DNA from 4 places in the Sphingomonas sp. GW821-FHT03E12 genome. Region 4 is predicted to be linked to each of the others. Evidence: predicted binding sites of a transcription regulator. Region 4 holds the regulator's gene; each other region holds the start of a gene.

Region 1 (7,832 bases), on a different contig from region 4:
CGCGCCCGCTGCATCGTCGCCGAGGCCGAGATCGCGCTGGTCTCCCGCGACCTGGGCGAGCCGGCGCAGCGGCTGGACGACGCGCGGGCGACACTCGAAGCCCATGGCGACCGCACCAACGCCGCCCATGCCGCCTATCTCAAGGCAAGGCGGCTGCTGCTGATCGGACAGCTCGACGCGGCCGCGCGCACGCTCGAAGCGATCGATCCCGCCGCACTGCCGCCCGCCTCGCGCGCCGCCGCCTGGCTCGTTGCCGCCGGCATCGCCATACGCCGCATCGAGGCCACCCCAGCACGCGCAGCACTCGACCGCGCGGCGGCGGCGGCGGAACAGGCCGGCATTCCCGGACTGACAGCCGAGGTCGAGCGCGCCACCAACAACCTCGCCGCGCCGGCCGCCCGGCTGCGCACGCCGCACGGGGAAACACAGATCGATCTCACCGGAGTCGAAGACCTGCTGGCTTCGAACACGCTGGTCGTCGATGCCTGCCGCAACGTCGTTCGTACCGGCGCGACGACCATACCGCTCAGCAACCGCCCGATCCTCTTCGCTCTCGCCCGTACGCTTGCCGAGGCGTGGCCGCGCGACGTCGCCCGCCTCGCCCTGCTTCAGCGTGCGTTCCGCGCGCGCGAGGTGGACGAGTCGCATCGCGCCCGATTGCGGGTCGAGATCGGGCGCCTGCGCGCGGAGCTCGATCCTCTCGCCGGCATCAGCGCCACTGAGGACGGCTTTGTCCTGCAGCCCCGCGGCAACCGCCCCGTCGCCATCCTGATGCCGCCTCAGGAGGAGGCGCATGCCGACATCCTCGCGTTGCTCGCCGATGGCGAGGCATGGTCGAGTTCGGCGCTCGCGCTCGCGCTCGACGTCAGCCCGCGCACCGTCCAGCGCGCGCTCGAAACGCTGGCGTCGGCGAACAAGGCCGACAGTTTCGGGCGCGGCCGCGCCTGCCGCTGGATGGCGCGGCAGGTGCCGGGTTTCCCGACAAGCTTGTTACTCCCGGCGCTTCCGGGCGGCGGATAACCGTGGCTCCGCAAACACGGAGCGACGACATGACCAAACCCTATACCGGCGGCTGCGCGTGTGGCGCGATCCGCTATTCGATCGTAGGCGAACCCGCGGCGATGAACCTCTGCCAATGCCGCACCTGCCAGCGTGAGAGCGGCACCGGCCATGGCGCGCACCTCACCTTCGCCGGTGCGGAAGTGACGCTCACCGGGACGGCGGCGCGCTGGGAAACCACCGGTATCGACGGCACCCGCAAGCAGCGCGGCTTCTGCCCGACCTGTGGCGCCCCGGTCTTCATCGCCCTACCCGACATGCCCCAGATCTTCATCACCAGCGCGGCCAGCCTCGACGATCCGTCACGCTACCGACCGGAAGTGGTGTACTGGGCCAGCAGCGGCCATGTTTGGGACACGCTCGACCCCGCGCTCATCCGGTTCGCCAGACTCCCGCCGGAACTCACACCGGCCTCGACAGGAGAAAACGCATGAAACCCGCTACAGCCGAAATCCTCCGTGAGTACGGCCCCTTTCCCGGCGACGTTGGCGGAGTCAGCTTCGACGGCGCGCAGGTGTGGTTCGCCGCCGATGGCCGGATCAACGCGCTCGATCCCGAAAGCGGGGAGATCACCGGCGCGCTCGACGTCCCTGCGGATGCCGGGACCGCATTCGACGGAAAGCATCTCTTCCAAATCGCCGAGGCGGTGATCCGCAAGGTCGATCCCGCGACGGGAGAGGTCCTTGCCACGATCCCCGCGCCGGGCAATGGCGGCGATTCAGGGCTCACCTGGGCGGAAGGGTCGCTATGGGTCGGCGAGTATCGCGCCGCCCGCATCCACCGAATCGATCCCGAAACCGGCGCGGTCCTGCGCACGATCCAGTCCGACCGCTTCGTGACCGGGGTCACCTGGGTCGATGGCGAGCTGTGGCACGCCACCTGGCAGGATGACGAAAGCGGGCTGCGCCGCATCGATCCGGGAAGCGGCAAGATACTCGAACAGCTCGACATGCCGGCAGGCACGGGCATCTCCGGCCTCGAATCCGACGGCGCCGGCCGCTTTTTCTGCGGTGGCGGCGGAAGCGGCAAGGTCCGCGCGGTGCGCCGGCCGGGCCATGCCGTCGCCTGAACCGATTTTCCTGCTTTGCTAATGCCAAAGCACGTCAATCGCCGTCGAAACCTAATGACGCCGCCCGCTATCTGAAGCGGGCGGCGCATGGTGCGCTCGCGCCACGCGGCCGGTTTCGCGCCGCAGGACTCCAACCCATGAGTGACGACCATGAATGTCGCACTTCTCCAGTTCGGGCTGCTCGCACTGGGCATCCTCAATCTCGTGCTGCTGCTCCGGCTCAGCCAGCGGCAGCGGCGTCAGGCGCGGACCCACGCCGCGCTGGTCGAGCGGCTGCTGCGCCGCCGATCGCGGCTGGCCCGCGACGACGCTTTTCCGGGCCGCTTTCGCTGACCAGCTTCTGGCGCGCCGTCGATGGCGACGTCACGCCCCGCTCCTGATCTCCACTCCATCGGAGTCACATCCATGTCGTACCGTTTCGCCCCGCCGCTCGCCGGCATGGGGTCCGCCGATCCGCGCCCCGTCAGCGCGCGCCACGCCGCCGATGCCTATGACGCCACCGGCACCGCTTATCTCCACTATGCCGACGGCTCGAGCGATCAGCCGCTCGAATTCTCCAGCCGCTACGCCTTTGCCGACCGGACCCTGTGGAACCGGATCGAGGCCAGCCTGATCGCACTCCACGCCAGCGGACGCCGCGCGATCCGCATCCTCGACATCGGCTGCGGGCCCGGCACCTGGACGATGCGCACCGCCCGCCGCGCCGCGCAACTGGGCTTCACCGCGATCGAATGCCGCGGCATCGACCCGTCGCCGGGCATGATCGCGCTGGCGCGGCAGACGGCGGCCCCAGTCGAAAGCGCCGCGATCGGCCTGAGCTTCGAAGTCACCGACCTGCACAGCGCCCTCGCGTCGGAAGACGATCACGGCGCCGATCTGGTGCTGTGCCTCTATGGCGTCTTCAACCACCTCGCCGCCCCGCTCCGAGCCTCCGCCGCGCAGGCGCTGGCGCGGGTCAATGGCGGCACGCTGATCGTCACCGCGCGCAGCGTGGGCAGCCTGCCGACCATCTATGTCGCGGGGATCGAGCAGGCGGCGCATTATGTGCAGGACAATGACGCCGACCGGATGGAGGTCGATCTGACCGACGGCACCCATCTCGCCTTTGATTCACACCTGTTCCGCGCCCGCGAACTGGCCGCGCTGTTCAGTCCGCATTGCCCGGTACGCGAGCTGACCGGCCTCGACCTGTTCCACAGCCGCTTCGCATATAATCCGGCGTGGAACCCGGCAGGCGCGAACGGCGCGGAGACCGCGGAGCGGCTCGCCCGGCTCGAACAGCTCTGCGCCGCGGACGAGGTGCTGATCGACAGCGCCGCGCACATCATGCTCGTGGCGGAGCCGCACCTCTAGCCCCTAGCACTCCCACCCAACCGTCATCCCGGCCTTGTGCCGGGATCCACCGGGAGGAAGTCGCAGGACTTGAGCCCCTTGCACAGCCATCGCCGCTCTGTGGACCCCGGCACAAGGCCGGGGTGACGGCCAGAGGGCGGCGCGTGACTCTGCTGCGCCGTTCTATTATTGTTCCGGCATGGCATCCGCGCCGCTTCTCGACCTGCCCCCGCGGCCGCTGCGCTGGCTGTATCTCGATCTCAACAGCTTCTTCGCGGCGGTCGAGCAGCAGCTGAACCCGGACCTGCGCGGCAAACCGATCATCGTCGCGCCGGTCAACAGCGACACCACCGTCGCGATCGCCGCGTCGGTTCAGGCCAAGAAATTCGGCATCGGTACCGGCACGCCGGTGTGGGAGGCGAAGCGGCTGTGCCGCGACCTGATCGTCACGCCCGGCCAGCACGAGAAATATGTCGAATTCCACAATCTGATCGTCGACGAGATCTGGAAGCATATCCCGGTCACCTCGATCGGTTCGATCGACGAGGTCGCGTGCCGCCTGCTCGACAACGAGAATGATCCCGAAACCGCGATCGCGCTGGCGAAACGGATCAAGGCCGGGATCCGCGACCATGTCGGCGAATGCCTCACCTCATCGGTCGGGATCGCACCCAACCGTCTGCTCGCCAAGCTGGCCAGCGACATGCAGAAGCCCGACGGGCTTACCGTGCTGACACAGGACATGCTGCCCCACCACCTGTTCGCGCTCAAGCTCCGCGACATCGCCGGGATCGGCGCGAAGATGGAGAAGCGCCTTGCCCAGCAGGGCATCCTCGACATCGGTCAGCTGTGCGAGCGGCGGCCGCGCGATGCGGGTTCGGCCTGGGGTGGGGTCAATGGCGACCGGCTCTGGTATCTGCTCCACGGTTTCGACCTGCCCCAAAAGCCGACTCAGAACCGCACCATCGGCCACAGCCACGTCCTCAGTCCCCGCAAGCGCGGCCTAGAGCCGACCCGCCTCACGGCCCGCCGCCTCGCGCTCAAGTCCGCCAGCCGGCTGCGGCGCAAGGGCTATGTCAGCCGGCTGCTCGTGCTCCACGCCCGGTTCGAGGACGACAAGTCGACCTGGCGCACCTCGATCAAGCTGCCTTCGACGCAGGACAGCTTCACCGTGCTCCAGGCACTCGATTCGATCTTCCCGCGGCTGGCCGAAGCGGGCCGCGCCCGCGCGCATGGGTTCGCGATCCGCATGATCGGCGTGACCCTGGCCGAAATAGCACCGCTGGAGGGCGAGCAGGAGTCGCTGTTCGCGGCGCTCGACCCGAATGATCCGCTCGCACGCGAGACCCGTACGCTCTCGCTCAGCAAGGCGATGGACAGAATCAACGAGAAGTTCGGGCGTCACGCGGTGTCGGTCGGGCCGATGGACGGCAGCCGGACCGACCGGGTGGGAACGAAAATTGCGTTCGGGCGTATCCCGGACATGGATGAATTTCACGAGTGAATCCGGAAACTTCTCTGTTGCACTGCGAAACCGGTTTACCCGCGAGATAACGTAACTCTTGACGTTAAATGCTGCATAAGCAAAAGGAGCGGCCGCTATGAAGATGCGCCTCCTCCCCGCTGCCATCGCGATCGCGCTTCTGCCGCTCGCCGCCTGCAAACCCGAACCCGAAGTCGTCTCCGACCGCGCGCCCGACCCCATGGAGACCGCGCTCAAGAACGCGCCGGCCGTCGAGCTGCCGCCGTCGATCAAGGCGTCGGTCTCGATGCGCTGCCAGCCTGGCAACGCACTGGTGTTCGCGGAGTTCTTCCAGGGCGACAAGCTGGTCAAGGTTCGCACCGACAAGACCGCGCCGTGGACCGACCTCAAGGCGCCCGAAGCCGGCCAGCCCTTCACCGCCGACGGTGGCTACAAGCTCACCGGCAACGAGAAGTCGGCCACGGTCGAGCTTCCCGGCAAGGGCTCGCTCAGCTGCAAGGGCTAATCCTTCAGCCATTCTCCAGTTCCAGGGGCCGGCGGCACAAACCGCCGGCCTTTTTTACGCCCCCGCGCATTTTTTCTCGCGGGTCATGTCACATCCGCCGCGCACCGCTCGTCATGTCCATGCAACCCCGATGAGGAGCATGACCATGACCCCGAAGCTCAATCCCTACACCGCCGCCCCTGCCGTGATGCGTCCCTGGCTCGCCGCGTCCACCGCGATCGCCGCCAGCCTCGAGCCGTCGCTGATCGAGCTGGTCAAGATCCGTGCCTCGCAGATCAACCAGTGCGCCAACTGCATCAACATGCACACCGAAGAAGCACGCGCGCAGGGCGAGACCGAAAAGCGCATCTACCTCCTCTCCGCGTGGCGCGAAGCGCCCGGCTATACCCCGCGCGAGCGTGCCGCGCTCGGCTGGGTCGACGCCTTGACGCGGCTGTCGGAAGGTCACACCCAGCGCGAAGCCTATGAAGCGCTGGCCGCCGAATTCACGCAGGAGGAGCAGGTGAAGCTGACCCTGATGATCAACATCATCAACGGATGGAACCGCCTTGCGGTCGGTTTCGACCTGTGGATCGAGCCCGCTGCCCTCAAGGCGACTCAGTCGCAGAGCGCCGCGTGACGCCGAGCGATCATGCGGGCGCAGCGGAATCCTTCGATCCGCTGCGCCCGAAGCTCATCCGCGTCGCCTACCGCATGCTCGGCTCGGTCGCCGATGCCGAGGATGCGGTGCAGGAGGCGTTCGTGCGCTGGATGGGCACCGACCGGGCGGCGGTGCGCGAGCCGGAGGCGTTCCTGCGCCGTACCGTCACCCGCCTGTGTCTCGACCAGCTCAAGTCCGCACGGCACCAGCGCGAGACCTATATCGGCCCCTGGCTGCCCGATCCGGTGATCGAGGAAGAGCCGGAAGAGGATGTTACCCTCCCCCTCATGCTCGCGCTCGAGCGCCTTTCGCCGCTCGAACGTGCGGCCTTCCTCCTCCATGACGTGTTCGGAGTCGCGTTCGAGGAAATCGCGAAGACGCTCGACCGCGACGCTGCCGCCTGCCGTCAGCTCGCCGCGCGTGCCCGTTCGCATGTCCGCGAGGCGCGCCCGCGCTTTGCGGTCGAGCAGACGCGCGGGCTCGAAATCGCCGAAGCCTTCTTCAACGCCTCACGCACCGGCGACATGACCGCGCTCGGCGCGATGCTCGCGGCGGATGTCAGCATGCATTCGGACGGCGGCGGCAAGCGTGCGGCGGCGATCCAGCTGGTGCTCGGCTTCAAGCATGTGATGAAGCTGCACAAGTCGCTCGCGGTGCTGTTCGGCAAATATGGCTCGAAGCTCGTGCGGACCGGCTTCGTCAACGGCCTGCCCGGCTTCGTGACGATGGAATCGGACGGCGAGATCCAGACCACCGCGCTGGAGATCGAGGATGGCCGCGTCGTCGCGATCTATGTCACGCGCAACCCGGACAAGCTGCGGCATCTGCACTAGAAACGCAGCCGCTCCGTCACGAACCGCACGCGTTCCGCCACACTGGCCAGCGGCAGCGGCACGAGGTCATAGCCAAGCTCCGCATAGACCCGCGCCATCATGGCCTGCGTCGCCGCGGCCTCGGCTTCGTCCTGTTTCCGCTCGGCATCCTGCGCGTAGATGGCCGGCCAGTGTGGCGCGATGAACACGGTCCGATTGTAGCGGAACGCGACCGCGGCCCGTTCGGCATGCTCAGGCACGGGCAACCCGCACAGCCGCAGATAGCCGATCACATCGGGGATACCGCGGTCGAGCAGCACCGGCCCCGGCAGCACCCGCGCCTCGCCATGCGACCGCAATTCCCAGTCCAGCATCTGCTCCGCGAAGCCCGCACGACCCGCCCAGGGCAAGGCATCGCCGCCGATCGCCACCTGATCCTGGATGATCGCCCGCCCCGCTTCGGGCATCGTCGCGACCCCCTGTTCGGCCAGCCCCGCGATCAGGCTCGACTTGCCCGATCCCGGCCCGCCGGTGACCACGAACAGATGGTCTGTCCTCATCTTGTTATCTCCTTCAGGAACATTGATGATGGCCGCGCCGGAGCGTCATCCGGCGCGTTGGATTTCTCGGGCGGAGGCAAGGCTTGGCGACGATCGCGATCTACAGCCTGAAGGGCGGTGTGGGTAAGACCACGCTTGCGGTCAACCTCGCCTGGTGCGCAGCAACCCTCTCGGCGCGCCGCACCCTGCTCTGGGATCTCGATCCGCAAGCGGCATCGACCTTCCTGCTCGGCGGCGCCAGGGGCAAGGCGCAGGCGCAAGCCGTCTTCACCAAGGATGTCGAACCTTCGAAGCTCGCCCACACCACCGATATCGGGCGGCTCGACCTGATTGGCGCCGACGCGTCGCTGCGCGGGCTCGACCTGCTGTTCC
Region 2 (7,832 bases), on a different contig from region 4:
CTGGGCCGCGGCAAAGGCGATTTCCTGCCCGCGCTTCATCTCGCTCCAGACCTTGCGCTGCTCGGCCGTGGCTTCGCCATGAACGAAGGTGCGGCTGATGTCGCTTTCATAGCCATGGACCCGCGCGCCGCAGTCCATCAGCACCACCTCGCCCTTCACCACCCGCTGCGGCTTGCCGGTGCCGTGCGGATAGGCAGACGCCTCGCCCAGCAGGATCAGGTTGAACGCGACCTCGCCGCCCAGCTTGCGCGTCGCGGCGCTCATCAGCGCGGCGATATCCTGCGATGTCATCCCCGCCTGAACCTGCGGGTGAGTCCAGCGATAGGCGGCGATCGTCACATCGGCCGCCTTCTGCATCAATGCGATCTCGGCCGGGGTCTTGATCATCCGGCATCCGCGCACAACCGAATTGGCGGAGACGATCAGCCGCGCATCGCCGATCGCCTGTGCGAGCCCCGTTACCGCAAAGTGGCGCACGGTCTCCTCGATCCCGATTCGATGGTTGTGCAGCTTCTTCTCGCGCAGCCAGCCCGCGATCACCGCGAACGGGCTCTCATGCTCCTGCCACACGCGCACCTGCGCCGGTACGCCGAGCGATTCGCGGACCGATGGCTCTTCGAAGAACGGGGTGACGATCATCGGATCGCCCTCTACGGGAATCACCGCTGCGGTCAGCCGTTCGCTGCGCCCCCAGCGCACGCCCGTGAAATAGAGCAGGCTCGACCCCGGCTCGATCAGGACCGCGCCGATACCGTTCGCCTTCATCAGCGCCTGTGCGCGGGCAAGCCGCGCACGGCGCTCCTCGGGCCCGATCGGGATCGCATCCGCCGTGATATTTTTCAGTTCGACGGCAGAGGGTTCGGCGCTCTGCAGGACTCTAGCATGAGCAACGAGGGGTGCCGCAGCGGCGGCGGCGAGCAGCGTTCGGCGGGACAAGATCATGATCACCAGCGATAGGGCTCTTGACCCGCACGCCGCAATCCCCTGTCTAGGCGCCGCAACGAGGGGAGCCCAATGGCCAAGAAACTGACGACATTTATCCTGATCGCGCTGGTATTAGGTGCGATTGTGGGCCTGGGGCTCCATTACGGCATCCACCAGAGCTACGGCGCCGATTCGGCCGGCGCCGAGACGCAGCTCAAGAAGATCGCCGACTATTTCTCGATCATCACCGCGATCTTCCTCAACCTGATCAAGATGATCATCGCGCCGCTGGTCTTCGCCACCTTGGTCGCGGGCATCGCGCATATGGGCGACACCGCGGCGCTCGGACGCGTCGGCGGCCGCGCTGTCGCATGGTTCATCTGCGCCAGCCTCGTCTCGCTCACCCTCGGCCTGATCCTCGTCAACCTCTTCCAGCCCGGCGTGGGGCTCAACTTCCCGCTGCCGCCGGTCGATGCCGCAAGTGGGGTCGAAAAGGCCGCGTTCAACCTCAAGGACTTCTTCACTCACGTCTTCCCCAAATCGGGGATCGAGGCGATGGCGAAGAACGAGATTCTTCAGATCGTCGTCTTCTCGCTGTTCATCGGCGTCGCGATCACCGCGGTCGGCGAAAAGGCCAAGCCGCTGGTCAGCGCGGTCGAGGCGCTGGTCCATGTGATGCTGCAGGTGACCAATTACGTCATGCGCTTCGCCCCCGTCGCGGTGTTCGCTGCGGTGGCGGCGACGCTGGCGGAACGCGGCCCGGCGATCATCGGCAACCTCGCCTATTTCATGGGGACGTTCTATCTCGGCATGCTGATCCTGTGGGCGCTGCTGATCGGCGTCTGCTATCTGATCGTCGGCAAGCGGACCACGCTGCTGGTCCGCTACATCCGCGATCCGCTGCTCCTCGCCTTCTCGACCGCCTCGTCCGAAGCCGCCTATCCGCGCACGCTTGAGGCCCTCGACCGTTTCGGCGTGCCGCCGCGTATCGCCAGCTTCGTGCTGCCGCTGGGGTACAGCTTCAACCTCGACGGCTCGATGATCTACATGACCTTCGCGACGATCTTCATCGCGCAGGCCTATGGCATCGACCTGACGCTCGGTCAGGAAATCACGATGCTGCTGGTGCTGATGGTCACCAGCAAGGGTATCGCCGGCGTCCCGCGCGCCAGCCTCGTCGTGATCGCCGCCACGCTCGGCTTCTTCGACATTCCGGAGGCTGGCCTGCTGCTGATCCTCGGCATCGACCATTTCCTCGACATGGGCCGTTCGGCGACCAACGTCGTCGGCAACGCGGTGGCAAGTGCCGTCGTCGCGAAATGGGAAGGCGGGCGCCTCGATCCGATCGAGCCCGCCGACGTGGAGCCCCCGCATGCCCCCACGGGCGGCGGCCCGGCGGTGGACGAGCAGAGCTTCAGCGAGTTCGGCAAACCGCCGGCGGGAGGTTCTCAGGCATAGGCATAGGGCCCGCCTGCAGCGAGCGCGGCCTGATAGGCAGGCCGCGCATGCGCCTTTGACAGCCATGCGATCGTCGCCGGGCGCGAGGCGTCCAGCCCCGCCCGGTTTCGCGCGGCTTCGAGCGGAAAGCTCATCATCACATCCGCCGCGCTGAAATCGTCACCGGCGAACCAGTCATGCTGCGAGAGGTGTGCCTCGACATAGTCGAGATGCACGTCGATCATCGGCTGGATCTTTTTCTGCGCCGTCTTGCCGAGCAGCGGCACGCGGCCGAGCACCAGCTTCACCAGCAGCGGCGGCATCAGCGAGCCTTCGGCATAGTGCAGGAAGTGCCGGTAACGAAGCACGGCGTCACGATGCGCGGGCGGACCAAGCCGCCCATCGGCCTTCTCGACCAGATACTCGATGATCGCGCCCGTTTCCGCGATGGTGCGGCCAAGGCCGCCATCGGCCTCGTCATCGACGATCACCGGCGACTTGCCGAGCGGATGCACCGCGCGGAGTGCCGGCGGGGCAAGCATCGTCGCCTTGTTCCGCTCGTAGCGTTCGATCCGGTAGGGCAGCCCGAGTTCCTCGAGCAGCCACAACACCCGCTGCGAACGCGAGTTTTCCAGATGGTGGACGGTGATCATCGGCCGGTCATCCTTGCTGACATCGTGCAAGGCTGCACTGCCCGGGCAAGGATGACCAGCGCCAAATCAGGCGCCAGCGACCTGCAGGTCCGCAGAATCGCCGACATGGCCAGCGGACGATCAGGGGCAGCCGCGTGCGTCCGCCCGTTCCGTCAGGAACCGCCCGCTGCCTCGATGCCGATCAGCTCGACGGTGAACAACAGCGTTGCGCGGCCCGGGATCGGGCCTCTCCCGTTCGGTCCGTACGCCAGCTCCTGCGGGATGGCGAACTCGACCTTGTCGCCCACGCCCATGAGCTGGACGCCCTCCGTCCATCCACGGATCACGCGATTGAGCGGGAAGGTCGCGGGCTGGCCACGCTTCACCGAGCTGTCGAACTCGACGCCGTCGCTGAAGGTGCCGGTATAGTGTACGGTCACGCGATCGGCCGGTCCGGGCCGCTGGCCGCTGCCGTCCCCCGCGATCCGACGCCACCGCAGCCCGCTGGGGGTGACATACCACCCCTTCGCTCCGTGACGTTCGGCCAGTGCAAGCATCTGGCGGTTCTGCCAGGCGACATCCTGCGAGCGATCGGGTTGAGGAACATCCTGCGCAGCAGCCGTGCCGGCGCCCGCCGCGATCGCGCAGCCCAACAGAAACGATTTCGAGATACTCCGCACCAGCTCCACCCTCCCGTTGCTCACGCGTGTTCGCGAGCCGTTCGCCTGAACAGCTATCCGATCGCCCGGCCATTCCCAAGCCGAAAGGCCCGGCGCGTGGGGCGCCGGACCTTCCGATGGGAACCAGTCCCGTGACCGCCGCCGCTCGTCACGATACGGCGCGGCCTAATCCTGTCACCGTCCCGCCGCGCCTTACGAAGTTGACGAAATTACGCGGAACGGCATTCAAACTGTCACCTTTGTCGGCTCCGTCAGTCTTCCGGACCGTCGTCCTCGGCGTCGGGGCCAGTCATCATCTCTTCGGCGACCTGCGCAGTGCGGCTGCGGATCGCGGTCTCAAGCCGGTTGCAGACCTCAGGGTTCTCCTTGAGGAAGGTCTTGGCGTTCTCGCGCCCCTGGCCGATGCGGATGCTGTCATAGCTGAACCACGCACCCGCCTTCTCGACCAGCCCGGCCTTGACGCCGAGGTCGAGAATCTCGCCGATCTTCGAGATGCCTTCGCCATACATGATGTCGAATTCGACTTGCTTGAACGGCGGCGCGACCTTGTTCTTCACCACCTTCACGCGGGTCGCGTTGCCGATGATGTCGTCGCGGTCCTTGATCTGGCCGGTACGGCGGATGTCGAGGCGGACCGAGGCGTAGAATTTGAGCGCGTTGCCGCCGGTCGTGGTCTCCGGATTGCCGTACATCACGCCGATCTTCATGCGCAGCTGGTTGATGAAGATCACCATGCAGCGCGAACGGCTGATCGAGCCGGTCAGCTTGCGCAGCGACTGCGACATCAGGCGCGCCTGGAGGCCGACATGGCTGTCGCCCATCTCGCCCTCGATCTCCGCGCGCGGAACCAGCGCGGCGACCGAGTCCACCACCAGCACGTCGATCGCGTTCGACCGCACCAGCGTGTCGGTGATCTCAAGCGCCTGCTCGCCGGTATCCGGCTGCGAGACGATCAGCTCATCGATGTTGACGCCCAGCTTCTTGGCATAGACCGGATCGAGCGCGTGCTCGGCATCGACGAATGCGGCGACGCCGCCATTCTTCTGTGCCTCGGCGATGACGTGCAGCGCCAGCGTCGTCTTGCCCGAGCTTTCCGGGCCGTAGACCTCGATCACGCGACCGCGCGGCAGACCGCCGACGCCGAGCGCGATGTCGAGCCCGAGCGAGCCGGTCGAGATCGCCTCGACCTGCATCGTCTCCTTCGAGCCGAGCTTCATCGCCGAGCCCTTACCGAACGCGCGATCGATCTGCGCGAGTGCGGCGTCGAGCGCCTTCTGTTTATCCGAAGAAATCGCCATGTTTCCGTCGATCACCTTGAGGGAAGCTGCCATCCGAAGTCTCCGTCGCTAGAGGCTTTACGCCCCGCCTTCAACAGGCCTGTCATCACATTGTTGACGGTTGCGTATAGCATTTGTTCCACTAGAACAAGAGTGGAACGATCTTTTTTTGTTCTCATTTCCGCGGAGGAACGCACGTGACCGAACCGACCCGCTGCCGCTGGGCACAGGGCAATCCGCTCGATACCGCCTATCACGACGCCGAATGGGGCGTTCCCGTCCGCGATTCGCGGCTGTTGTGGGAAACGCTGATGCTCGAGGGATTCCAGGCCGGCCTGTCCTGGTCGACGATCCTCAAGAAGCGCGACGAGTTCCATGCCGCCTTCGCCGGATGGGATCCGGTGCAAGTCGCCGCGTTCGGCCCAGACGATGTCGAGCGGCTGATGGGTGATCCCGGGATCGTCCGTGCCCGCGCCAAGATCGAGGCCGCAATCGGCAATGCCCGCGCCTATCTCGCCTTTGCCGAACGGGGGGAGGATTTCGGCGACTGGGCCTGGGGCCTTGCGGGAGGCGAACCTGTGAAGGGCGACGGCGAGACCGTTCCCGCGAAAACCGGGACCTCCGAATCCATCTCCAAGGCGCTCAAGGCCAAGGGGTTCAAATTCGTCGGACCAGTGATCGTCTATGCCTGGATGCAGGCGGTCGGGATGGTCAACGATCATGCCGCGACCTGCTTTCGTCGGGATCAGGTCTGAAGCGGGGTTGACGCGAAGCCCTTCACGCAACATTTAAAGTTTCATGATTCGCGGCATGCGTGTGCCGCCAGTGTTTCGAAGGGTTTCCACCATGGCCGATAACGGCGAACAGCAATTCCTCGCCCATTTCGCAGATCCCCAGGCCGTCGCCAACTACGCCGAGAACCCGCCGCGCTACGTGCCCGGCTTTGCCGATCTCCACCGGATGACCGGCATCCTGCTCGCCGAGCGCGTACCGGAGAATGCCCACATCCTCGTGCTCGGCGCGGGCGGCGGGCTGGAGCTCAAGGCGCTGGCCGCCGCCTATCCGGGCTGGCGTTTCACCGGGGTCGATCCGGCGGGCGCGATGCTCGACCTCGCCGCGCGCATGCTCGGCCCGGACGTGCACCGCGCCGAGCTGATCGAGGGCTATATCGACGACGCCCCGCCCGGCCCCTTCGACGGCGCGGTGTGCCTGCTCACCCTGCACTTCCTCGGCGAAGAGGAGCGCATTCGCACCGCCGCGGCGATCCGCGAGCGGCTGAAACCCGGCGCGCCGTTCGTCGCCGCGCATGGCAGCTATCCGCAGGACGAGACGCGGGAGCACTGGCTCGATCGCTATGCCGCCTTCGCCATCGCCTCGGGCGCGATCCCCGAACAGGCTTATGGCGCACGCGACGCGGTGAGCGCAGCGGTCAACATGCTCGCGCCGGAGCAGGACGAGGCGGTGCTGCGCGCCGCGGGCTTCCACGACGTGACGCCCTTCTATGCCGCCTTCACCTGGCGCGGCTGGGTGGGGTACGCCTGACGCTTGCCCTGCGGCTGCGTTCGCGCGATCCTGCGCGGCCATGAACGACACCCTCTCCGCTTTCATCGCCGGCCTGCCCAAGGCCGAACTTCACCTGCATATCGAGGGGAGCCTCGAGCCCGAGCTGATGTTCGCGTTGGCCAAGCGCAACAAGGTGGCGATCCCGTTCGACAGCGTCGAGGCGGTTCGCGCCGCCTACAGCTTCAGCCGGCTGCAGGATTTCCTCGACATCTATTATGCCGGGGCGGACGTGCTGCGGACCGAACAGGATTTCTACGATCTGGCTGATGCCTATTTCGCGCGGGCGGCGGCGGACGGTGTCGTCCATACCGAGATCTTCTTCGATCCGCAGACGCATACCGATCGTGGCATCCCGTTCCAGGTCGCCGCCGACGGGCTGCTCGCCGCGATGCACGACGCCGAGGGGCGGCATGGCCTGAGCTCGAAGCTGATCCTCTGTTTCCTGCGCCACCTCGACGAGGAAGCGGCCTTCGCCACCCTCAAGGCAGCCGAGCCCTGGCTCGACCGGATCGAGGGCGTGGGCCTCGATTCGTCCGAGGTCGGCCACCCGCCCGAGAAGTTCGCGCGCGTCTTTGCCGCGGCAGGCGATCTCGGGCTCAAGCGCGTTGCCCATGCCGGCGAGGAAGGCCCGCCCGACTATGTCTGGCAGGCGCTCGACCTGCTCGCCATCGACCGGCTCGACCATGGCAATCGCAGCCTGGAGGATCCGGTGCTGGTGAAGCGGCTGGCCGACGAAGGGATGACGCTCACCGTCTGCCCGCTTTCCAACCACAAATTGTGCGTGGTGGACGATATGGCGAACCACCCGATCGACCGCATGCTCGGTGAAGGGCTCCGCGCAACGATCAACTCGGACGATCCCGCCTATTTCGGAGGCTATGTCGCGGACAACTACCGCGCGGTCGCGGCAGCGCGCGGGCTGGGCAAGACGGAACTGGCGACGCTGGCGCGCAACAGTTTCACCGGATCGTTCCTCGATGAGCGCGCGAAGACCGCGCACCTCGCACGGCTCGATGCGTTCGTGGCGGCCAACTGATGCCCGTCTTCACGCCCATCTCGCACGAGCAGCTCGTGGCGGACGTGCTTGCGATTGCCGCAGCGATCCATGCCGATCGCAGTTGGAGACCCGATTTCATCATCGGCATCGGCCGTGGCGGCCTTTCGCCTGCGGTCTATCTGAGCCACGCGACGGGCATGCCGATGCTCTCGGTCGATCACAGCTCGCAGGTCCATGATTTCGCCGATGCGCCGCTCGAACGGCTGGCGGAGCGCACCCGTGCCGGCGAAAAACTGCTCTTCCTCGACGATATCAACGATAG
Region 3 (7,832 bases), 300 kb from region 4:
CCCGGAGCCTCGCGGGGCCGTCCGCGCCCATCGACATCGTCGACGACAGGTTCGGCATCCCGCACGTCCGCGCCGCCACCATCCCCGACGCCTATTTCGGCCAGGGCTATGTCGTCGCGCGCGATCGGCTGTTCCAGATCGACCTGTCCTATCGCCGCGATCTCGGCCGGCTCGCCGAGGCGTTCGGCCCTAAATTCGCAAAGCATGACGGCGTCGCGCGCCTGTTTCGCTATCGCGGCGACCTCGATGCCGAACTGGCGCATGTCCCCGCCGACGTCCTCGCCTGCGCCCGCGCCTATGTTGCCGGGATCAACGCGCGCATCGACGAGGTGACCACGGACCCGAGCCAGCTCCCGCTCGAATATGGCATCCTTGGCATCGCCCCGCTCAAATGGGATTTCGAGGATCTGGTGCGCCAGCGCGAGGCGTCGGAAGGCAATACCGACGACAGCGTCCGCCGCGCCCAGCTCGCCGCGCTCGGCTTGCTCGATCTCGACGCCGTCGTCGCGCCGCTGCGCCCGGCCTGGACCATGTCTGTCCCCAAGGGGCTCGATGCCGCCGCCGTCACCGATGCCGATCTCGGCGTGCTGCGCATCGGCCGGCTGCCCTTTGGCGGACCGCCGCCTGCCGCCGATCCCGCGGCACCCGCCGCGCGCGTCTCCTCGCTCGACCATGCCGTCTCGGCCGAGCGCAACAATGCCGGCAGCAACGCCTGGACCGTCGCGCCCTCGCGCACCACCACCGGCCGCCCGATCCTCGCCAACGATCCGCATCTCGGCATCGGCGGGTTCAGCCCGCGCCATGTCGCGCATCTGACGGCGCCCGGCCTCGACGTGATCGGCGGCGGCTCGCCCGGCCAGCCCGGCATCATGCAGGGCCATACCGACCGTTTCGCCTTCGGCCGCACCAATTTCCATATCGACCAGAGCGACCTGTTCATTCTCGAACTCAACCCCGAGGATCCCGAGCAATATCGCCATAACGGCGGCTGGAAGCGCTTCGAGATCGTCACCGAGACCATCCCGGTCAAGGACGGCCCGGCCGAGACGGTCACCCACCGCTATGCCGTGCAGGGCCCGGTGATCGCCCACGATCCCGCCCGCCGCCGCGCCAGCGTCCTCACCACCGTCGCGATGCAGCCCGGCTCGGCCGATTGCTTCGCGATGATCGCGATCAACCTTGCGAAGGACTGGACCAGCCTGCGCAAGGCGTTCGCGCTGCACCCGTCGCCGACCAACTTCCACTATGCCGATGTGCAGGGAAATACCGGCTGGCAGGTGATCGGCTTCGTGCCGCAGCGCAAGGCAGGCGACGGCCTGCTGCCGGTACCGGGCGACGGCAGCCATGACTGGACGGGCTTGCGGAACTTCAGCGCGCTGCCCAGCGAGTATAACCCCAAAAAGGGCTGGTTCGCCTCGGCGAACCAGAACAACCTGCCCGCCGACTGGCCGCGCGACCGCATCCCGGCCTTCTCGTTCCGCGAGCCCTATCGCTACGATCGCTGCGCCGAGGTGCTTGCCTCGCAGCCCAAGCACAGCATCGCCGACAGCGTCGCGCTCCAGCACGACACGCTGTCCAAGCCAGCGCAGCAATTCCTCGCCCAGCTGCCCGCCAACCCTTCGGCCGCGGTGAAGCCCGCCGTCGACCTGCTCCGCGGCTGGAACGCCCGTCTCGACGCAAACAGTGCCCCCGCCGCGCTGTTCGAGATCGTCTGGCGCGACCTCTCCAAGCGCATGCTCGCCGCGATCGTGCCCGAGCGCGCGAAGAATCTCGTCACCGAGATCTCGCCCTCGATCCTGCTCGGCCTGCTGGCGAAGCCCGACGCGCGCCTCGGCGCCGACCCTCAGGGGACGCGTGACGCGATCCTCGATGCCGCGCTCGCCACCGGCTGGGCCTCGGCACAGCAACTGCTCGGCGCCGATCCTGCCGCGTGGCGCTGGGGCACGCTGCATCAGGTCAAGCTGCGCCACCCGCTCTCCGCCATCCCGGCCATCGCCAGGGCGTTCCCGGCGATCGAAGGGCAGGGGTCGGGCGGCGACGGCTTCACCGTCATGGCGCGCTGGCTCGGCTCGGGGCCCGGCTGGAACGTCGGCGGCGGATCGAGCTATCAGCAGGTGATCGACGTCGGCGCTTGGGACAATTCGCAGATCCTGATCATCCCCGGTCAGTCGATCGACCCGCGCTCGCCGCATTATCGCGACCAGTACGGCTCGTGGATCGCGGGCGACACGCTTCCCTTGCTCTACAGCCGCGCCGCGGTGGATAAGGCGGCGGCCTCGCGCACCACGCTCAAACCGTCCTGAGGGGGACCATGCTCCGCCACATCGCCGCCTGCCTCGTCCTCGCCGCGCCCGCCGCGGCGCAGGACGCTCCGCTGGACAAGGCCTTGTCGGACTTCCGCAAGCTCTACCGGGCGGAGGTCCAGCGCGCGAATATCGCGGGCAGCAGCTTCTATCTGATCCTCAATGGCCGCACGCTCGCCGCCGATCATCTCGGCGAGCAGGATGCCGACGCCCATGTCCCGGTCGATGCGAACACCATCTACCACTGGGCCTCGGTCACCAAGACGATGACCGGTATCGCGATTCTGCAGCTGCGCGACCGCGGCCTGCTCGGGCTCGACGACCCGATCGTGAAGTACGTCCCCGAGCTGGCCAAGGTCCACAACCCGTTCGGCGACACCGGTGCGATCACCATCCGCCAGCTGCTCAGCCACAGCGCCGGCTTCCGCAACGGCACCTGGCCGTGGCGCGACAAGGAGTGGCAGCCGTTCGAACCGCCCGGCTGGAAACAGCTCGAAGCGATGCTCCCCTATACCGAGGTCCAGTTCAAACCCGGCAGCCGCTACAGCTATTCCAACCCCGGCATCGTCTATCTGGGGCAGGTGATCGAGCGCCTCTCGGGCGAGGATTACGAAGTCTATATCGACAAGAACATCCTCAAGCCGCTCGGCATGCACGCCAGCTATTTCGACCGCACCCCGCCGTATCTGCTGCGCCACCGCTCGCACAGCTACTATATCCGCGACGGCAAGCGCAGCGCTGCGCCGTTCGATGCCGATACCGGCGTCACCGTCTCCAATGGCGGCCTCAACGCCCCGATGCCCGACATGGCGAAATACGCGGCCTTCCTGCTCGGCGATCCGGCACGAACGGCAGACTACGACCTGATCCTCAAGCGCGCCTCGCTTGAAGAGATGTGGCAGCCCCAGCTCTCCGCCGGTGAAGACTTCTCGCAGGGCCGCATGGCCGCGACCACCCAGGTCGGCCTCAGCTTCTTCATCGACCGGGTCGAGGGTGTCCGCGTCATCGGCCATAATGGCGACCAGAACGGCTTCCGCGCCTATCTCAGCCTATGCCCCGACAAGGGGATCGCGACCCTGATCGCCTTCAACACCGAAACGCGCGGGGTGCGGAACGACCCCGGCAATCGCGAAACCGCGGAATCGCGCGTGGCGCTGGGGACGGACGCATTGTGCCGGGCGGCGGGGTAGGGGCGTCTACAGCAACGTTCCTTGCTTGCTGCTGTCTTCGGCCCTTGCCCGCCTGTAACCTGCCTGCCGATCGAGCAGTGGTACGCTCGGCTGCCGTCCCTGGAACAGGTCCGTCAGCGTGAACAGTTGCACACGCGGATAGTCGGCTCCAGTCACCGGGTCGGTCCACACGCCCGCCGCTGCTGCCTCCCGCGCCATCTCCCGGCTGGGCTGGGCGACGCAGACGAAGATGCCGAGGTCCGATTTCTCGCGCGCCAGCACACCTTTCAGGTCGCGCACCATCGATACGCCGATATGGCGGCCGGCCTTGACCGAGACGATCGAGGCCGCGGTCGCTGACCGTCCGGACGCCGGTTCGTTGCGTGTGTAGTAGATATAGCCGTCCACGCCGCGGTCCGGCCCCTTGCGCCCGCCGCGATAGGGCTGTCCGCCGATCTTCTGGGTCACCCAATATTGGAACTGATAGGGCGACGTGGCGGCCAGATGCTCGGCATCGTTCAGGTCCTGCGGTTCCCCGAATACCTGCAGTTTGACGCCTGGAAAGGCCTCCTTCAGCCGCCGCTCGATCAGTCCGATGGCCAGATAGGTCACATCGATGCCGATCCAGCGACGCTCCAGCTTCTCCGCGGCATGGACCGCCGTGCCGCAACCGCAGAACGGATCGAGCACCACATCGCCCGGATTGGACGATGCCGCAATGATCCGCTCCAGCAACGCGATTGGCTTCTGCGTCGGATAGCCCAGCCGCTCGGCGGCGGTGTTGCCGATGCGCGGGATGTCGGTCCACACTGACTGAAGCTTCTGTCCCTCAAGCCCTTCCAGATAAACCTTCAGGCCGTCCATGCGCGGCGTTCCGTCGCGCCGGGTCAGGATACGCCCCTCGGCCCACCATTGTTCGAGCTGTTCGATCGAATAGGCCCAGCCGCGGGTGGCGGGCGGCATCGTGCCGCGCCACTCGAACTTGCCCGACGCCGAATTGCGACGGTCCGCCGTCAGATTCTCGGCACGGAACAGGCGTCCGTCGCGATCCTCCTGATAGCGGCCCAGCTGGGCCTCGCTGTATCCGATACGGATGTCGTTCCAGACATACTGGTCTGATTTCGTGTAGAACAGGATCGTGTCGGCGATCTTGCCATAGCGGCGCGCCGAATTGTGACTGGTGGTGCGCCGCCAGATGATTTCGTTGCGGTACTGGCCCGTCCCGAACACTCCGTCCAGCAGCAGCTTGAGGTAGTGGCTCGCCGTCGGGTCGCAATGCAGATAGAGGCTGCCCGTCGGCTTGAGGGCCCGATGCAGCTCGATCAGCCGAACCGCCATCATCGCGAGATACGCCATCATGTCGTTCTCGCCCAGGAGCGCCTGCATCGCGCGCAGCAGGTTGGCGACATCCGTCCGCCCGGATTCCATGACCTCATGAAGCGCCTGGGCAGCCTCCGGACCATAGCGCCACGTGTCTTCGAATGCCTCGATCTGGCTGGTCGCCGCGTGCCCATCCGGCGCCTGGAACAGCAGATTGTAGTTGGCGTTCGAATTGAACGGCGGATCAAGGTAGATCAGATCGACGCTTTCGTCCGCGACGTAGCGCCGCAGCACGTCCAGATTATCGCCGAAATAGAGATGACTCACGTCACGCTGCCTCCCGCCGTTGTTGGCGGTGTCGACATTTAGCCGATCAAATCGGGAACGGTACGGGAACATGGACCGGAATGGAGCCATTTGGCGCCTCCACTATGACGGTCTCATGCTCGGGCGCTCTCACGCCGCGGCGCAACTCGATATGCATCCGAAACGGGTAAGACGAAGAATCTTGCCGTGCTTATTCGCAGCCCTCGCATCGCGGGCGTACCCACCCTATCTCCCCTCTAGCTTCCCCTCCAGAACAAAGCTAGAACTCCCGGCATGTCACTGACTCACATTTCCGTCCGCGGCGCGCGCGAGCACAATCTCAAAGGCGTGGATATCGACATCCCGCGCGATACGCTCACGGTCATCACCGGCCTGTCGGGCAGCGGCAAATCCTCGCTCGCCTTCGACACCATCTATGCCGAGGGTCAGCGCCGCTACGTGGAATCGCTCAGCGCCTATGCGCGCCAGTTCCTTGAGATGATGCAGAAGCCCAATGTCGAGCACATTGAAGGCCTCAGCCCCGCCATCTCGATCGAGCAGAAGACCACCAGCCGCAACCCGCGCTCCACGGTCGCGACCGTCACCGAGATCTACGATTATATGCGCCTGCTGTGGGCGCGCGTCGGCATCCCGTATTCGCCCGCGACGGGCCTGCCGATCGCCGCGCAGACGGTCAGCCAGATGGTCGACCGCGTCCTCGCGCTGCCCGAGGGCACCCGCATGCTGCTGCTCGCCCCGGTCGTGCGCGGCCGCAAGGGCGAGTACCGCAAGGAACTGCTCGAGTGGCAGAAGGCGGGCTTCCAGCGCGTCCGCATCGACGGCGAGACCTATCTGATCGAGGACGCCCCGGCGCTCGACAAGAAGTACAAGCACGACATCGAGGTGGTGGTCGACCGCCTCGTCGTCCGCGACGACATCGCCACCCGCCTCGCCGAGAGCTTCGAGACTGCGCTCAAGCTCGCCGACGGCCTCGCCTATATCGACCTGGTCGACACCACCGTCGACGAACTCGCCGGCAACCGCGTCCAGGAAGCTCCGCAGAAGTTCGTCGCGGAAACGAACGTCACCGGCGGCGCGATGAAGGGCACCGGCATCCCCGACAACCGCATCGTCTTCTCCGAAAAGTTCGCCTGCCCGGTCAGCGGCTTCACCATCGCCGAGATCGAGCCGCGCCTCTTCTCGTTCAACGCGCCGCAGGGCGCCTGCCCGGCGTGCGACGGTCTCGGCGAGCGGCTGGTGTTCGACGAGGACCTCGTCGTCCCCAACCACGATCTCACGATCAAGAAGGGCGCGGTCGTCCCCTGGGCCAAGTCCAACCCGCCGTCGCCCTATTACATGCAGGTCCTCGGCAGCCTCGCGCGCGAGTTCGGCTTCAGCCTCGACACGCCGTGGAAGGACCTTCCGGGCGAGGTCCAGCTGATCATCCTCCACGGCACCGGCGGCAAGCCCGTCACGCTCACCTTCGTCGACGGCAAGAAGTCCTACGACGTGAAGAAGCCGTTCGAGGGCGTCATCGGCAACCTCAACCGCCGCATGCTCCAGACCGAGAGCGCGTGGATGCGCGAGGAGCTCGCCAAATACCAGGCCAGCCACGCCTGCGAGACCTGTGAAGGCGCCCGCCTCAAGCCCGAGGCGCTGGCGGTCAAGATCGCCGGCCGCGACATCTCCAGCGTCACCCGCCTGTCGGTCACCGACGCGCTGCCCTTCTTCGCTAATCTGCCACGGGACCTCACCCCCCAGCAGCAGGAAATCGCCAAGGCCATCCTCAAGGAGATCGACGAGCGGCTCGGCTTCCTCAACAATGTCGGCCTCGACTATCTCAACCTCAACCGCACCAGCGGCACGCTCTCGGGCGGCGAGAGCCAGCGCATCCGCCTCGCGTCGCAGATCGGCTCGGGCCTCTCGGGCGTGCTCTACGTCCTCGACGAGCCCTCGATCGGCCTCCACCAGCGCGACAACGACATGCTGCTCGCCACGCTCCGCCGCCTGCGCGATCTCGGCAACACCGTGCTCGTCGTCGAGCATGACGAGGACGCGATCCGCACTGCCGACTATGTCATCGACATGGGCCCCGGCGCGGGCGTCCATGGCGGCCAGATCGTCGCGCATGGCAGCTTCGAACAGGTGCTCGCGACCGAGGGCAGCATCACCGCCGATTATCTCAACGGCACCCGCGCGATCCCCGTGCCGACGAAGCGCCGCAAGGGCACCGGCAAGAAGCTCACCGTCCACAACGCCACGGCCAACAACCTGACCGGCGTCACCGCGAGCATCCCGCTCGGCACCTTCACCTGCATCACCGGCGTGTCCGGCTCGGGCAAGTCGAGCTTCACCATCGACACGCTCTACGCCGCCGCCGCGCGCCAGCTCAACGGCGCGCGCCTGCTCGCGGGCAAGCATGACAAGGTCACCGGGCTCGAGCATCTCGACAAGGTGATCGACATCGATCAGTCGCCGATCGGCCGCACCCCGCGCTCCAACCCGGCGACCTATACCGGCGCCTTCACCAACATCCGCGACTGGTTCGCGGGGCTGCCGGAGGCGCAGGCGCGCGGCTACAAGCCCGGCCGCTTCAGCTTCAACGTCAAGGGCGGCCGGTGCGAGGCGTGCACCGGCGACGGCCTGCTCAAGATCGAGATGCACTTCCTCCCCGACGTCTACGTCACCTGCGACGTCTGCCACGGCCAGCGCTACAACCGCGAAACGCTGGAGG
Region 4 (7,832 bases):
GACGCTCGACGGCCTGCGCCCGATCCAGGGTGAGGTGCGCTGGACCGAACGCGGTCAGGCCGGCATCGCCTTTGTCGAGGAGCTCGGCTGGCAGATCCTGATGCCCTGGCTGCGCAAGATCGCGACGCGCCGCCCCGGCCCCAATGGCACTCCGGTGCAGGAATATGCCCCCTCGGCGCTGGGCGCGGTCAAGGATGCCCTCAAGCTCGATATCGCCACCCATGTCCGCTCGGGCGCCAATTGGTGGAATGCGCAGCTCAATACGCTCAGCAGCACGCTCACCGAGTTCGAAAGCGCGACCGAATTCGCCCCGCTCTCCTCGCTCTGGCTTTCGCTGCCTGGAATAGGCGGCTGGCCGATCCGGGTGATCGAATGCCACGGTGCGCGGCACGTCGCCGAATTCCGCATCGCGCTGCGCCCGCATGAGATGGCGCGGCTGACCGAAGCGGCACGCCCGGCGCGCTGATCCTCTCGACCCAGCCGCCGCCGCGCGGTACCCCCGCGGCGATGGACCACCTTCTTCCCGTCGCCGAAGCCCAGCACCGCCTGCTCGCGCTTGCGTCCGCGATTTCGGTGGAAGACATACCGCTCAACGAAGCCTGCGGCCGATGGGCCGCCGCGGCCGTCACCGCCTTGCGCACGCAACCAGAGCAGCCGGTATCGGCAATGGACGGCTATGCGATTCGCTTCGCCGATCTGCCCGGCCCTTGGGACGTGACCGGCGAAAGCGCCGCCGGCCGCCCGTCCGCGGGCATCGTCGCCGCACATCAGGCGGTACGCATCTTCACCGGCGCCGTCCTGCCTGACGGTACCGATACCGTGCTGGTGCAGGAGGAAGCGCGGCGCGAAGGCAGCCGTCTGCACCTCGACGGCGACGGACCCGCCGGCAAAGGCCGCAATGTCCGCGCGGCCGGGCTCGATTTCCGCGCGGGTGAAACGCTGATCTCCGCTGGTGAGCGTCTGACCCCCGCCCGGATCGCACTCGCCGCGGTCGCCGGCCATGCCACCCTGCCCGCTCGCCGCCGCATCCGCATCGCGATCGCCGCGACGGGCGACGAGTTGCGCACGCCCGGCGAACCGCTCGCCCCCGGTCAGTTGCCCGAGAGCAACGGCATGATGCTCGCCGCTATGCTGGCTGGGCTTCCGGTCGAGATCACCGACCTCGGCATCCTGCCCGACCGGCACGATATCCTGGCGGCGACCTTTGCCGGGGTCGGCACCGATATCCTCGTCACCACCGGCGGCGCATCGGTCGGTGACCATGACCTTGTCCGGCCCGCGCTCCTGGCGGCTGGCGCGGACATCGATTTCTGGAAGATCGCGCTCCGCCCCGGCAAACCGATGATGGCGGGGAAACTTGGCGCCACAATGGTGCTGGGGCTGCCCGGCAACCCGGTCTCCGCCTTCGTCACGGCGCAGCTCTTTCTTCTCCCGCTCGTCGCGCATCTCTCGGGCGCTGCCGATCCGCTGCCGCGGATGCGCACCGCAACACTCGGCGAACCGCTCCCCGCCAACGGACCGCGCGCCGACTATCTGCGCGCCGCGCATCGCGACGGACGCGTCGTCGCCGCCGCAATCCAGGACAGCTCGATGCTCCGCACGCTCGCCCGCGCGGACTGCCTGATCGTGCGCTCGCCCCACGCGCAACCCGCGCAAACCGGCGACTCGGTGGAAATCCTGCCTTTCTGGTGAAGCTCCGCCTTGACATCATACAAGAACAAGGCGTAAACGTTCCATGTCTGTTCCAGATGGAGAACGTCCGATGCTTACGAAGAAGCAGCATGAGCTGATCTGCTTCATCGCCGACCGGTTGAACGAGACCGGCGTCTCGCCCTCGTTCGAGGAGATGAAGGACGCGCTCGATCTCAAGTCGAAGTCGGGCGTCCACCGGCTGATCTCCGCACTCGAGGAACGCGGCTTCCTGCGCCGCCTGCCTAATCGCGCGCGCGCGCTCGAAGTGCTCAAGATGCCTGAGCGTGCCGAGCCCAAAAAGGCCGCCCCCGCCAAGGACAATGTCGTCACGCTCGCTCGCCCCGCGCCGCAGCCGGCCCCCGCAAACGATGTGATCGAGATTCCGCTGCACGGCCGCATCGCCGCGGGCGTGCCGATCGAGGCGCTGGAAGGCTCGACCATGCTCCCGGTCCCCGCCGCCCTGCTCGGCTCGGGCGAACATTACGCGCTCGAGGTCGCCGGGGATTCGATGGTCGAGGCCGGGATCTTCGACGGCGACTATGCGCTGATCCGCCGTCAGGAGACGGCCCGCGACGGCGAAATCGTCGTGGCGCTGATCGAGGACAGCGAGGCGACGCTCAAATATTTCCGCAACGAAGGCAGCATGGTCCGGCTCGATCCGGCCAACCGCGCCTATGATCCGCAGCGCTACCGCCCCGATCAGGTGCGCGTCCAGGGCCGCCTCGCGGGCTTGCTGCGGCGCTACTGAATGCGAAGGGCGGCTGCGGCCGCCCTTTCCATTGATCATGATTTCGGACCTGCCAGGCCGTACTGCAGCCCTGCGCCTTTACCTTCCAGGTAATTGAGCGCGCGCCTGCCGTGCCTATCCTGCATGCGTCCACCCAGTGACAGGAGAGAGCAATGACCACCCTTGAAGGCGGCTGCCATTGCGGCGCGATTCGTTACACACTGACCGGCGATCCGATGCATCACGCGCTGTGCCACTGCACCGACTGCCGCCGCGCATCGGGCGCGCCGATGGTCGGCTGGGCGATGTTCCAGGAGGACGCGCTCAGCGTCACCCGGGGCGAACCACAGGAATATGCCTCATCCGAACATGGCCGCCGCTATTTCTGCGGCACCTGCGGGACGGGCCTGTTCTACCGCAATGCGGAGAACCTTCCCGGCATCGTCGATACGCAGGTCGCAACGCTCGACGATCCCGACGTGATCCCCGCCGGCGCGCACATCCAGGTCGCCGAGCGCATCGGCTGGATGAAGGATATGCATAATCTTCCGGAGTTCGCACGCTACCCGGGGATGGAGTAGCGCGACGTCGCGATGGAGGCGAGCGCTCGACCGAACCTCCCTCGATCACACGCGGATTTCCCCCTCCATGACGGCGACGCACGCGCCACGCAGGGTCGCGACAATGCCTTCCGGTGAACGGCGTGCCTCGACGTCCAACAGGCTTGGCCTGCCCATTTCGACACCCTGATGGATCAGGAAGCGGGCTTCATCGCTATCCGGCTCAAACGACAGCAGCAGGCAGGCAAGGGGCGCGTTCGCGCTTCCGGTGGCGGGATCTTCCCACGTCCCGGCCAACGGCGCGAACATCCGGGCGCGAAGGGCGCGCCCCTGCTTGCAATAGACATGGACCGAGAATCGGTTGCCCAGATGCGGATGGGCAGCAAGCGCCGCCCTGAATGCCGCAAGATCGGGGGCACAGCGTGCGAGCGCGTCGCTGGTCAGTTCCGCGATGACATAGGGGTTGCCGTTCGATGCGACGATCGGCGGATGCGTTGCGGTTACGACGTCGCCGGTCTCCAACCGCAAGACCTGCGTGATGACATCGACCGCAATTGGCTCACCGATGCTCAATGGTTGCGGCGCCGCGATCGTGGCGGCAACGGGCGTACCCTGGGCATCCCGCTCGATCCTGACGCGGACAAGCCCGGCGGGAATCTCGAACGTCGCGTCTGTCAGGCCGGGTTGTTGACCGGCGAGAACGAAGGCGGTGCCGACCATCGGGTGCCCTGCAAAGGCCATCTCCGCCGTGCGGTTGAAGATACGGACACGCGCCGTGTTCACGGGATCGGCCGGTGGCAGGATGAAGGTGGTTTCGCTGAGATTGAACTCGGCCGCCACCGCCTGCATCGTCGCGCTGTCGAGCGCTTCGCCTCCCATCACCACGGCGAGTGGATTCCCACCGAAGCGCTGGTCCGTAAAAACATCAGCAGTGAAGAAGGGCAATCTGGGCATGTACGACTCCAATCCGCTGCATGATTGACACGCATTTCGTTGATTGGCAAACTATCGAATATGACCGACGCAGAGCTGTTCCGCGCCCTGGGCAACGATCGCCGCCTTCAGATCCTGGCCTGGCTCAGGGAACCGACCGCGCATTTTCCGCCACAGCGGGACGGTGACCTGATCGAAGATGGCGTATGCGGTCAGCTCATCGCGGAGAAGCTCGGCATCAATGCATCGACACTCAGCGAACATATGCGGGTGCTGCAGGGCAGCGGTCTGGTGACGCCGAAGCGGATCAAGCAATGGACATTCTACCGTCGCAATGACGCTCGGCTGAAGGCGCTCGCTTCGATCGTCAACGGGATTTGAAGGCGTGGTGATGTTCAGCCACATAACCGTCGGCGTCAGCGACCTCGATCGCGCGGCTTCCTTCTACGATGCGCTGCTGATCCCACTCGAGCTTGCCCGGCGTCCAGTGACGCCCGATGGCGGGCCGCCATCGCTGTGCTGGCATAAGCCGGGCGCCAGCCTGCCCCGCTTCTACACTTATCTGCCATTTGACGGAGAGCCGTGCTCGCACGGCAACGGCAGCATGGTCGCCTTCCTCGCTCCCTCGCCCGAAGCGGTAAATCTCGCCCATGCGCAGGCCCTGCGTCACGGCGGGACCGACGCGGGAGCTCCTGGGCCGCGCGAGCATTACGGGCAGGGCTATTATGGCGCCTATTTGCGTGATCCTGACGGCAACAAGATCCACATCGTCCATCGGCCGGAGGCATCGTCAGTCACGCCTTGATCGCGGGTCACTGCGTCCCGCCCGAACGCGTTGCCGCCACCCGCTCCGCCTCGATCCACGGATGCCGCGCCCCTGCCCGCCGTACGGTCCGCACCTCCGGCGTCGTGCCCAGCATGATCGCCACCCCGCCGGTCTTCGCCAGCATCGCCCGATCGAGCTTCAACCACTTCGGCATACATCCTGGCGGCAGGCGGCGGTCCGAGACCAGGATATCCACCGAGCGGCACACCGCAATCATCTCCCGCCACGGCACCAGATAGCCGCTCCGCGTCGCCGCGACCCGCCAGCGCCGCCCCTCACGCTCGATATCGATCAGGCACAGATCGGGGCTGCACCGCGCACCCAGCTGTTCCGCCAGCGCGGGCAGTTCAGCGTCCACCCCGCCACTCTCCGCCATCATGTCACGCACATAGTCGCCCGCCCGGTCGCGCAGGATGGCAATCTCCCCGCCCGGCATCCGCAGCGCCAGGTGCCGCCCGTCGCCCGTCACCAGCAGATCCGGCATCGGCGTCGCGAGCGCCCACACCGCTCCCACCGCCACCGGCATCAGCCCTGCCAGCCGCACCCGCGTCTTCCACAGCGCGAACCACAATCCGCCCGCCACCATCAACGCATAGGCACCGCCCGGCATTCCCGGCAGCATTGCCAGCGCTCCCGGTGCATTCGCCGCGGCATGCGCAAGGCCGAGCAGCAGCCATAATGCCCGCTCGGTGAGCCACCAGAAGGGCGCACCAAGCCCGATAAGGTCGAAGAACAGCGCCGCCGCCTCCAGCGGCATGATGACGAAGGTGGTGAGCGGGATCGCGACGATGTTCGCGAGCGCGCCATAGACGCCGGATTTGTGGAAGTGGAACAGCGCGATGGGCGTCAGCGCGATCTCCACCACAAGTCCTGTCAGCAACAGCGATCCGACACCCCGCGCAACCCTGCGTGCCCAGCCCTCCTCGCGCCGCTCGAACCAGCCGCGCACGCGCCGGCTCTCGTGCAACGCGACGATCGCGGTCACCGCCGCAAAGCTCATCTGGAAGCTCGGCCCGATCAGCGCCTCGGGCCAGAGCAGCAGCACGACCAGCGCGCCGAACGCCACCAGCCGCAGCGTAATCGCCTCGCGCCCCAGCATCATCGCCGCCAGCACCAACAGCGCCGCGATACACGACCGCACCGTCGGCACCTCGGCGCCGGTGAGCAGCGTATAGCCCACCGCCGCGACGCCCGCCGCGCCCGCTGCGATCACCGGCAATGGCCAGCGCAGCGCTAGGGCCGGACTGAGCGCAAGCAGCCGCAGCACCAGCAGCATCGTCGCGCCCACCACCGCGGTAACGTGCAGGCCGCTCACCGACAGCAGATGCGCCAGCCCCGATCGCCGCAGCGCTTCGCCATCCGCTTCGGATATCGCCCCGCGGTCCCCCGTCACCAGCGCCGCCGCGATCCCGCCCGCGCTCCCCTCGACCTGGCGCTGGACATGCGCCGTCAGCCGCTCGCGCAACCCGCTCTTCGCCTCGCCCGGCGCGACGATTTCGACCGGCGCAAATCCCCGCCCACTCGCCCCCAGCCGGTCGAACCACGCTACCCGTTCGAAGTCATAGGCACCGGGCACCGCAGGGGGTGCGGGCGGCATCAGCCGCGCGCGCAGCCGCACCACCGCGCCGCGGCTCAGCCCGGCGGGCACGTCCTTCGCATCGAGATTCACGCGCACGGCGGGAGGCAGGCCCGCCCCCGCCTCGGGCGCGATCCGCACGCGAACCATCTTCCGCGCCGGGAGCTGTTCCACGCGCTCGACCTTGCCCTGAAATGCGACGATCGCCGGCCGCGCCAGCACGGGTGCCGCCATCCGCTCGGCACGCCACCACACCAGCGCGCAACCGATCGCCACCAGCATCCCCGCCACCGCCACGCAGCGCGCCGCGCGCCCTCCGCCGCCCAGCGCAAGCCCGGCTGCAGCAATCCCCAGCCCGCCCAGTATCACGGCAATCCACCGCCCGGCGTCGGGCAGCGCGAACCAGGCCACGATCCCCGCGCCCAGCATCACGGGGATCCACAGCACAAGCTGCCCGCGCTCGGCCTCCAGCCAGCGCTCGAGTCGTTCGCCCCACAGTCCCGGGAATCGCCATCCGCCCGCGATTTGAAGCAGGCGAAACCCCGTGCTAGGGGCGCTCGCGGCTGAACTGGCCATCGATCACATGTCTTGGGAGCAAGCGCGCTTGGGCGCAACATCTGAACCCGCCGCGGGTACGCAAATCGTCACGCGCTTCGCCCCGTCGCCGACGGGGTTTCTGCATATCGGCGGCGCACGCACCGCGCTGTTCAACTGGCTGTTCGCGCGCCACCATGGCGGCAAGTTCCTGCTGCGCATCGAGGATACCGACCGCGCCCGCTCGACCGATGCGGCGATCGAGGCGATCCTTGACGGCATGCGCTGGCTCGGCCTCGATTGGGACGGCGACGAGGTCTATCAGTTCGCCCGCGCCGAGCGGCATGCCGAAGTCGCCCACGCGATGCTCGACTCCGGCCACGCCTATCGCTGCTGGATGAGCCAGGAGGAAATCGCGGCCCAGCGCGAGGAAGCGCAGGCGGCGAAGAAGCCTTATCGCATCCGCAGCCCGTGGCGCGACCGTACCGACGGCCCGCTCGACCAGCCGCACGTCGTCCGCATCCGCGCCCCGCGTGAGGGCGCAGTGACGATCCGCGACGCGGTTCAGGGCGAGGTGACCGTCCAGAATGCCGAGCTGGACGACATGATCCTGCTCCGTTCGGACGGCACGCCGACCTATATGCTCGCGGTGGTGGTCGATGATCACGACATGGGCGTGACCCACGTCATCCGCGGCGATGACCATCTCAACAATGCTTTCCGCCAGCTGCTGATCATCCACGCGATGGGCTGGGCCGAGCCGGTCTATGCCCATATCCCGCTGATCCACGGCGCGGACGGGGCGAAGCTGTCCAAGCGCCATGGCGCACTCGGCGTCGATGCCTATCGCGACGAACTCGGCGTGCTGCCCGAGGCGCTGTTCAACCACCTCCTCCGCCTCGGCTGGGGGCATGGCGATGACGAGATCATCAATCGCGAGCAGGCGATCGAATGGTTCGACCTGTCGGGCGTCGGCAAATCGGC

Evidence for each region. Region 4 encodes LexA, which represses DNA repair genes until DNA is damaged. Its sites were predicted from a motif close to GTTCCNCNCTTGTTCT; they were not measured.
Region 1: the regulator LexA is predicted to act here: its motif matches at 3,641-3,656, upstream of AC07TU_RS06540 (Y-family DNA polymerase).
Region 2: the regulator LexA is predicted to act here: its motif matches at 5,095-5,110, upstream of recA (recombinase RecA).
Region 3: the regulator LexA is predicted to act here: its motif matches at 5,370-5,385, upstream of uvrA (excinuclease ABC subunit UvrA).

What each region holds. Positions count from the first base shown of each region.
Region 1 is NZ_JBWKUF010000002.1:223,942-231,773, reverse strand. It holds gene AC07TU_RS06565 (helix-turn-helix domain-containing protein) at 1-1,020, shown strand, start outside; gene AC07TU_RS06560 (GFA family protein) at 1,050-1,493, shown strand; gene AC07TU_RS06555 (Vgb family protein) at 1,490-2,128, shown strand; gene AC07TU_RS06550 (hypothetical protein) at 2,279-2,461, shown strand; gene AC07TU_RS06545 (class I SAM-dependent methyltransferase) at 2,534-3,481, shown strand; gene AC07TU_RS06540 (Y-family DNA polymerase) at 3,660-4,964, shown strand; gene AC07TU_RS06535 (hypothetical protein) at 5,062-5,448, shown strand; gene AC07TU_RS06530 (carboxymuconolactone decarboxylase family protein) at 5,594-6,067, shown strand; gene AC07TU_RS06525 (sigma-70 family RNA polymerase sigma factor) at 6,064-6,921, shown strand; gene AC07TU_RS06520 (AAA family ATPase) at 6,918-7,460, opposite strand; gene AC07TU_RS06515 (ParA family protein) at 7,544-7,832, shown strand, end outside.
Region 2 is NZ_JBWKUF010000003.1:425,906-433,737, forward strand. It holds gene AC07TU_RS11705 (M24 family metallopeptidase) at 1-942, opposite strand, end outside; gene AC07TU_RS11710 (dicarboxylate/amino acid:cation symporter) at 1,015-2,382, shown strand; gene AC07TU_RS11715 (glutathione S-transferase family protein) at 2,373-3,014, opposite strand; gene AC07TU_RS11720 (FKBP-type peptidyl-prolyl cis-trans isomerase) at 3,167-3,646, opposite strand; gene recA (recombinase RecA) at 3,925-5,004, opposite strand; gene AC07TU_RS11730 (DNA-3-methyladenine glycosylase I) at 5,148-5,705, shown strand; gene AC07TU_RS11735 (class I SAM-dependent methyltransferase) at 5,797-6,492, shown strand; gene AC07TU_RS11740 (adenosine deaminase) at 6,533-7,549, shown strand; gene AC07TU_RS11745 (phosphoribosyltransferase) at 7,549-7,832, shown strand, end outside.
Region 3 is NZ_JBWKUF010000004.1:626,128-633,959, forward strand. It holds gene AC07TU_RS16250 (penicillin acylase family protein) at 1-2,303, shown strand, start outside; gene AC07TU_RS16255 (serine hydrolase domain-containing protein) at 2,312-3,493, shown strand; gene AC07TU_RS16260 (DNA methyltransferase) at 3,500-5,119, opposite strand; gene uvrA (excinuclease ABC subunit UvrA) at 5,393-7,832, shown strand, end outside.
Region 4 is NZ_JBWKUF010000004.1:324,010-331,841, reverse strand. It holds gene AC07TU_RS14810 (PilZ domain-containing protein) at 1-466, shown strand, start outside; gene AC07TU_RS14805 (molybdopterin molybdotransferase MoeA) at 508-1,692, shown strand; gene lexA (transcriptional repressor LexA) at 1,763-2,440, shown strand; gene AC07TU_RS14795 (GFA family protein) at 2,593-3,000, shown strand; gene AC07TU_RS14790 (PhzF family phenazine biosynthesis protein) at 3,046-3,933, opposite strand; gene AC07TU_RS14785 (ArsR/SmtB family transcription factor) at 3,994-4,293, shown strand; gene AC07TU_RS14780 (VOC family protein) at 4,304-4,717, shown strand; gene AC07TU_RS14775 (ComEC/Rec2 family competence protein) at 4,725-6,890, opposite strand; gene gltX (glutamate--tRNA ligase) at 6,898-7,832, shown strand, end outside.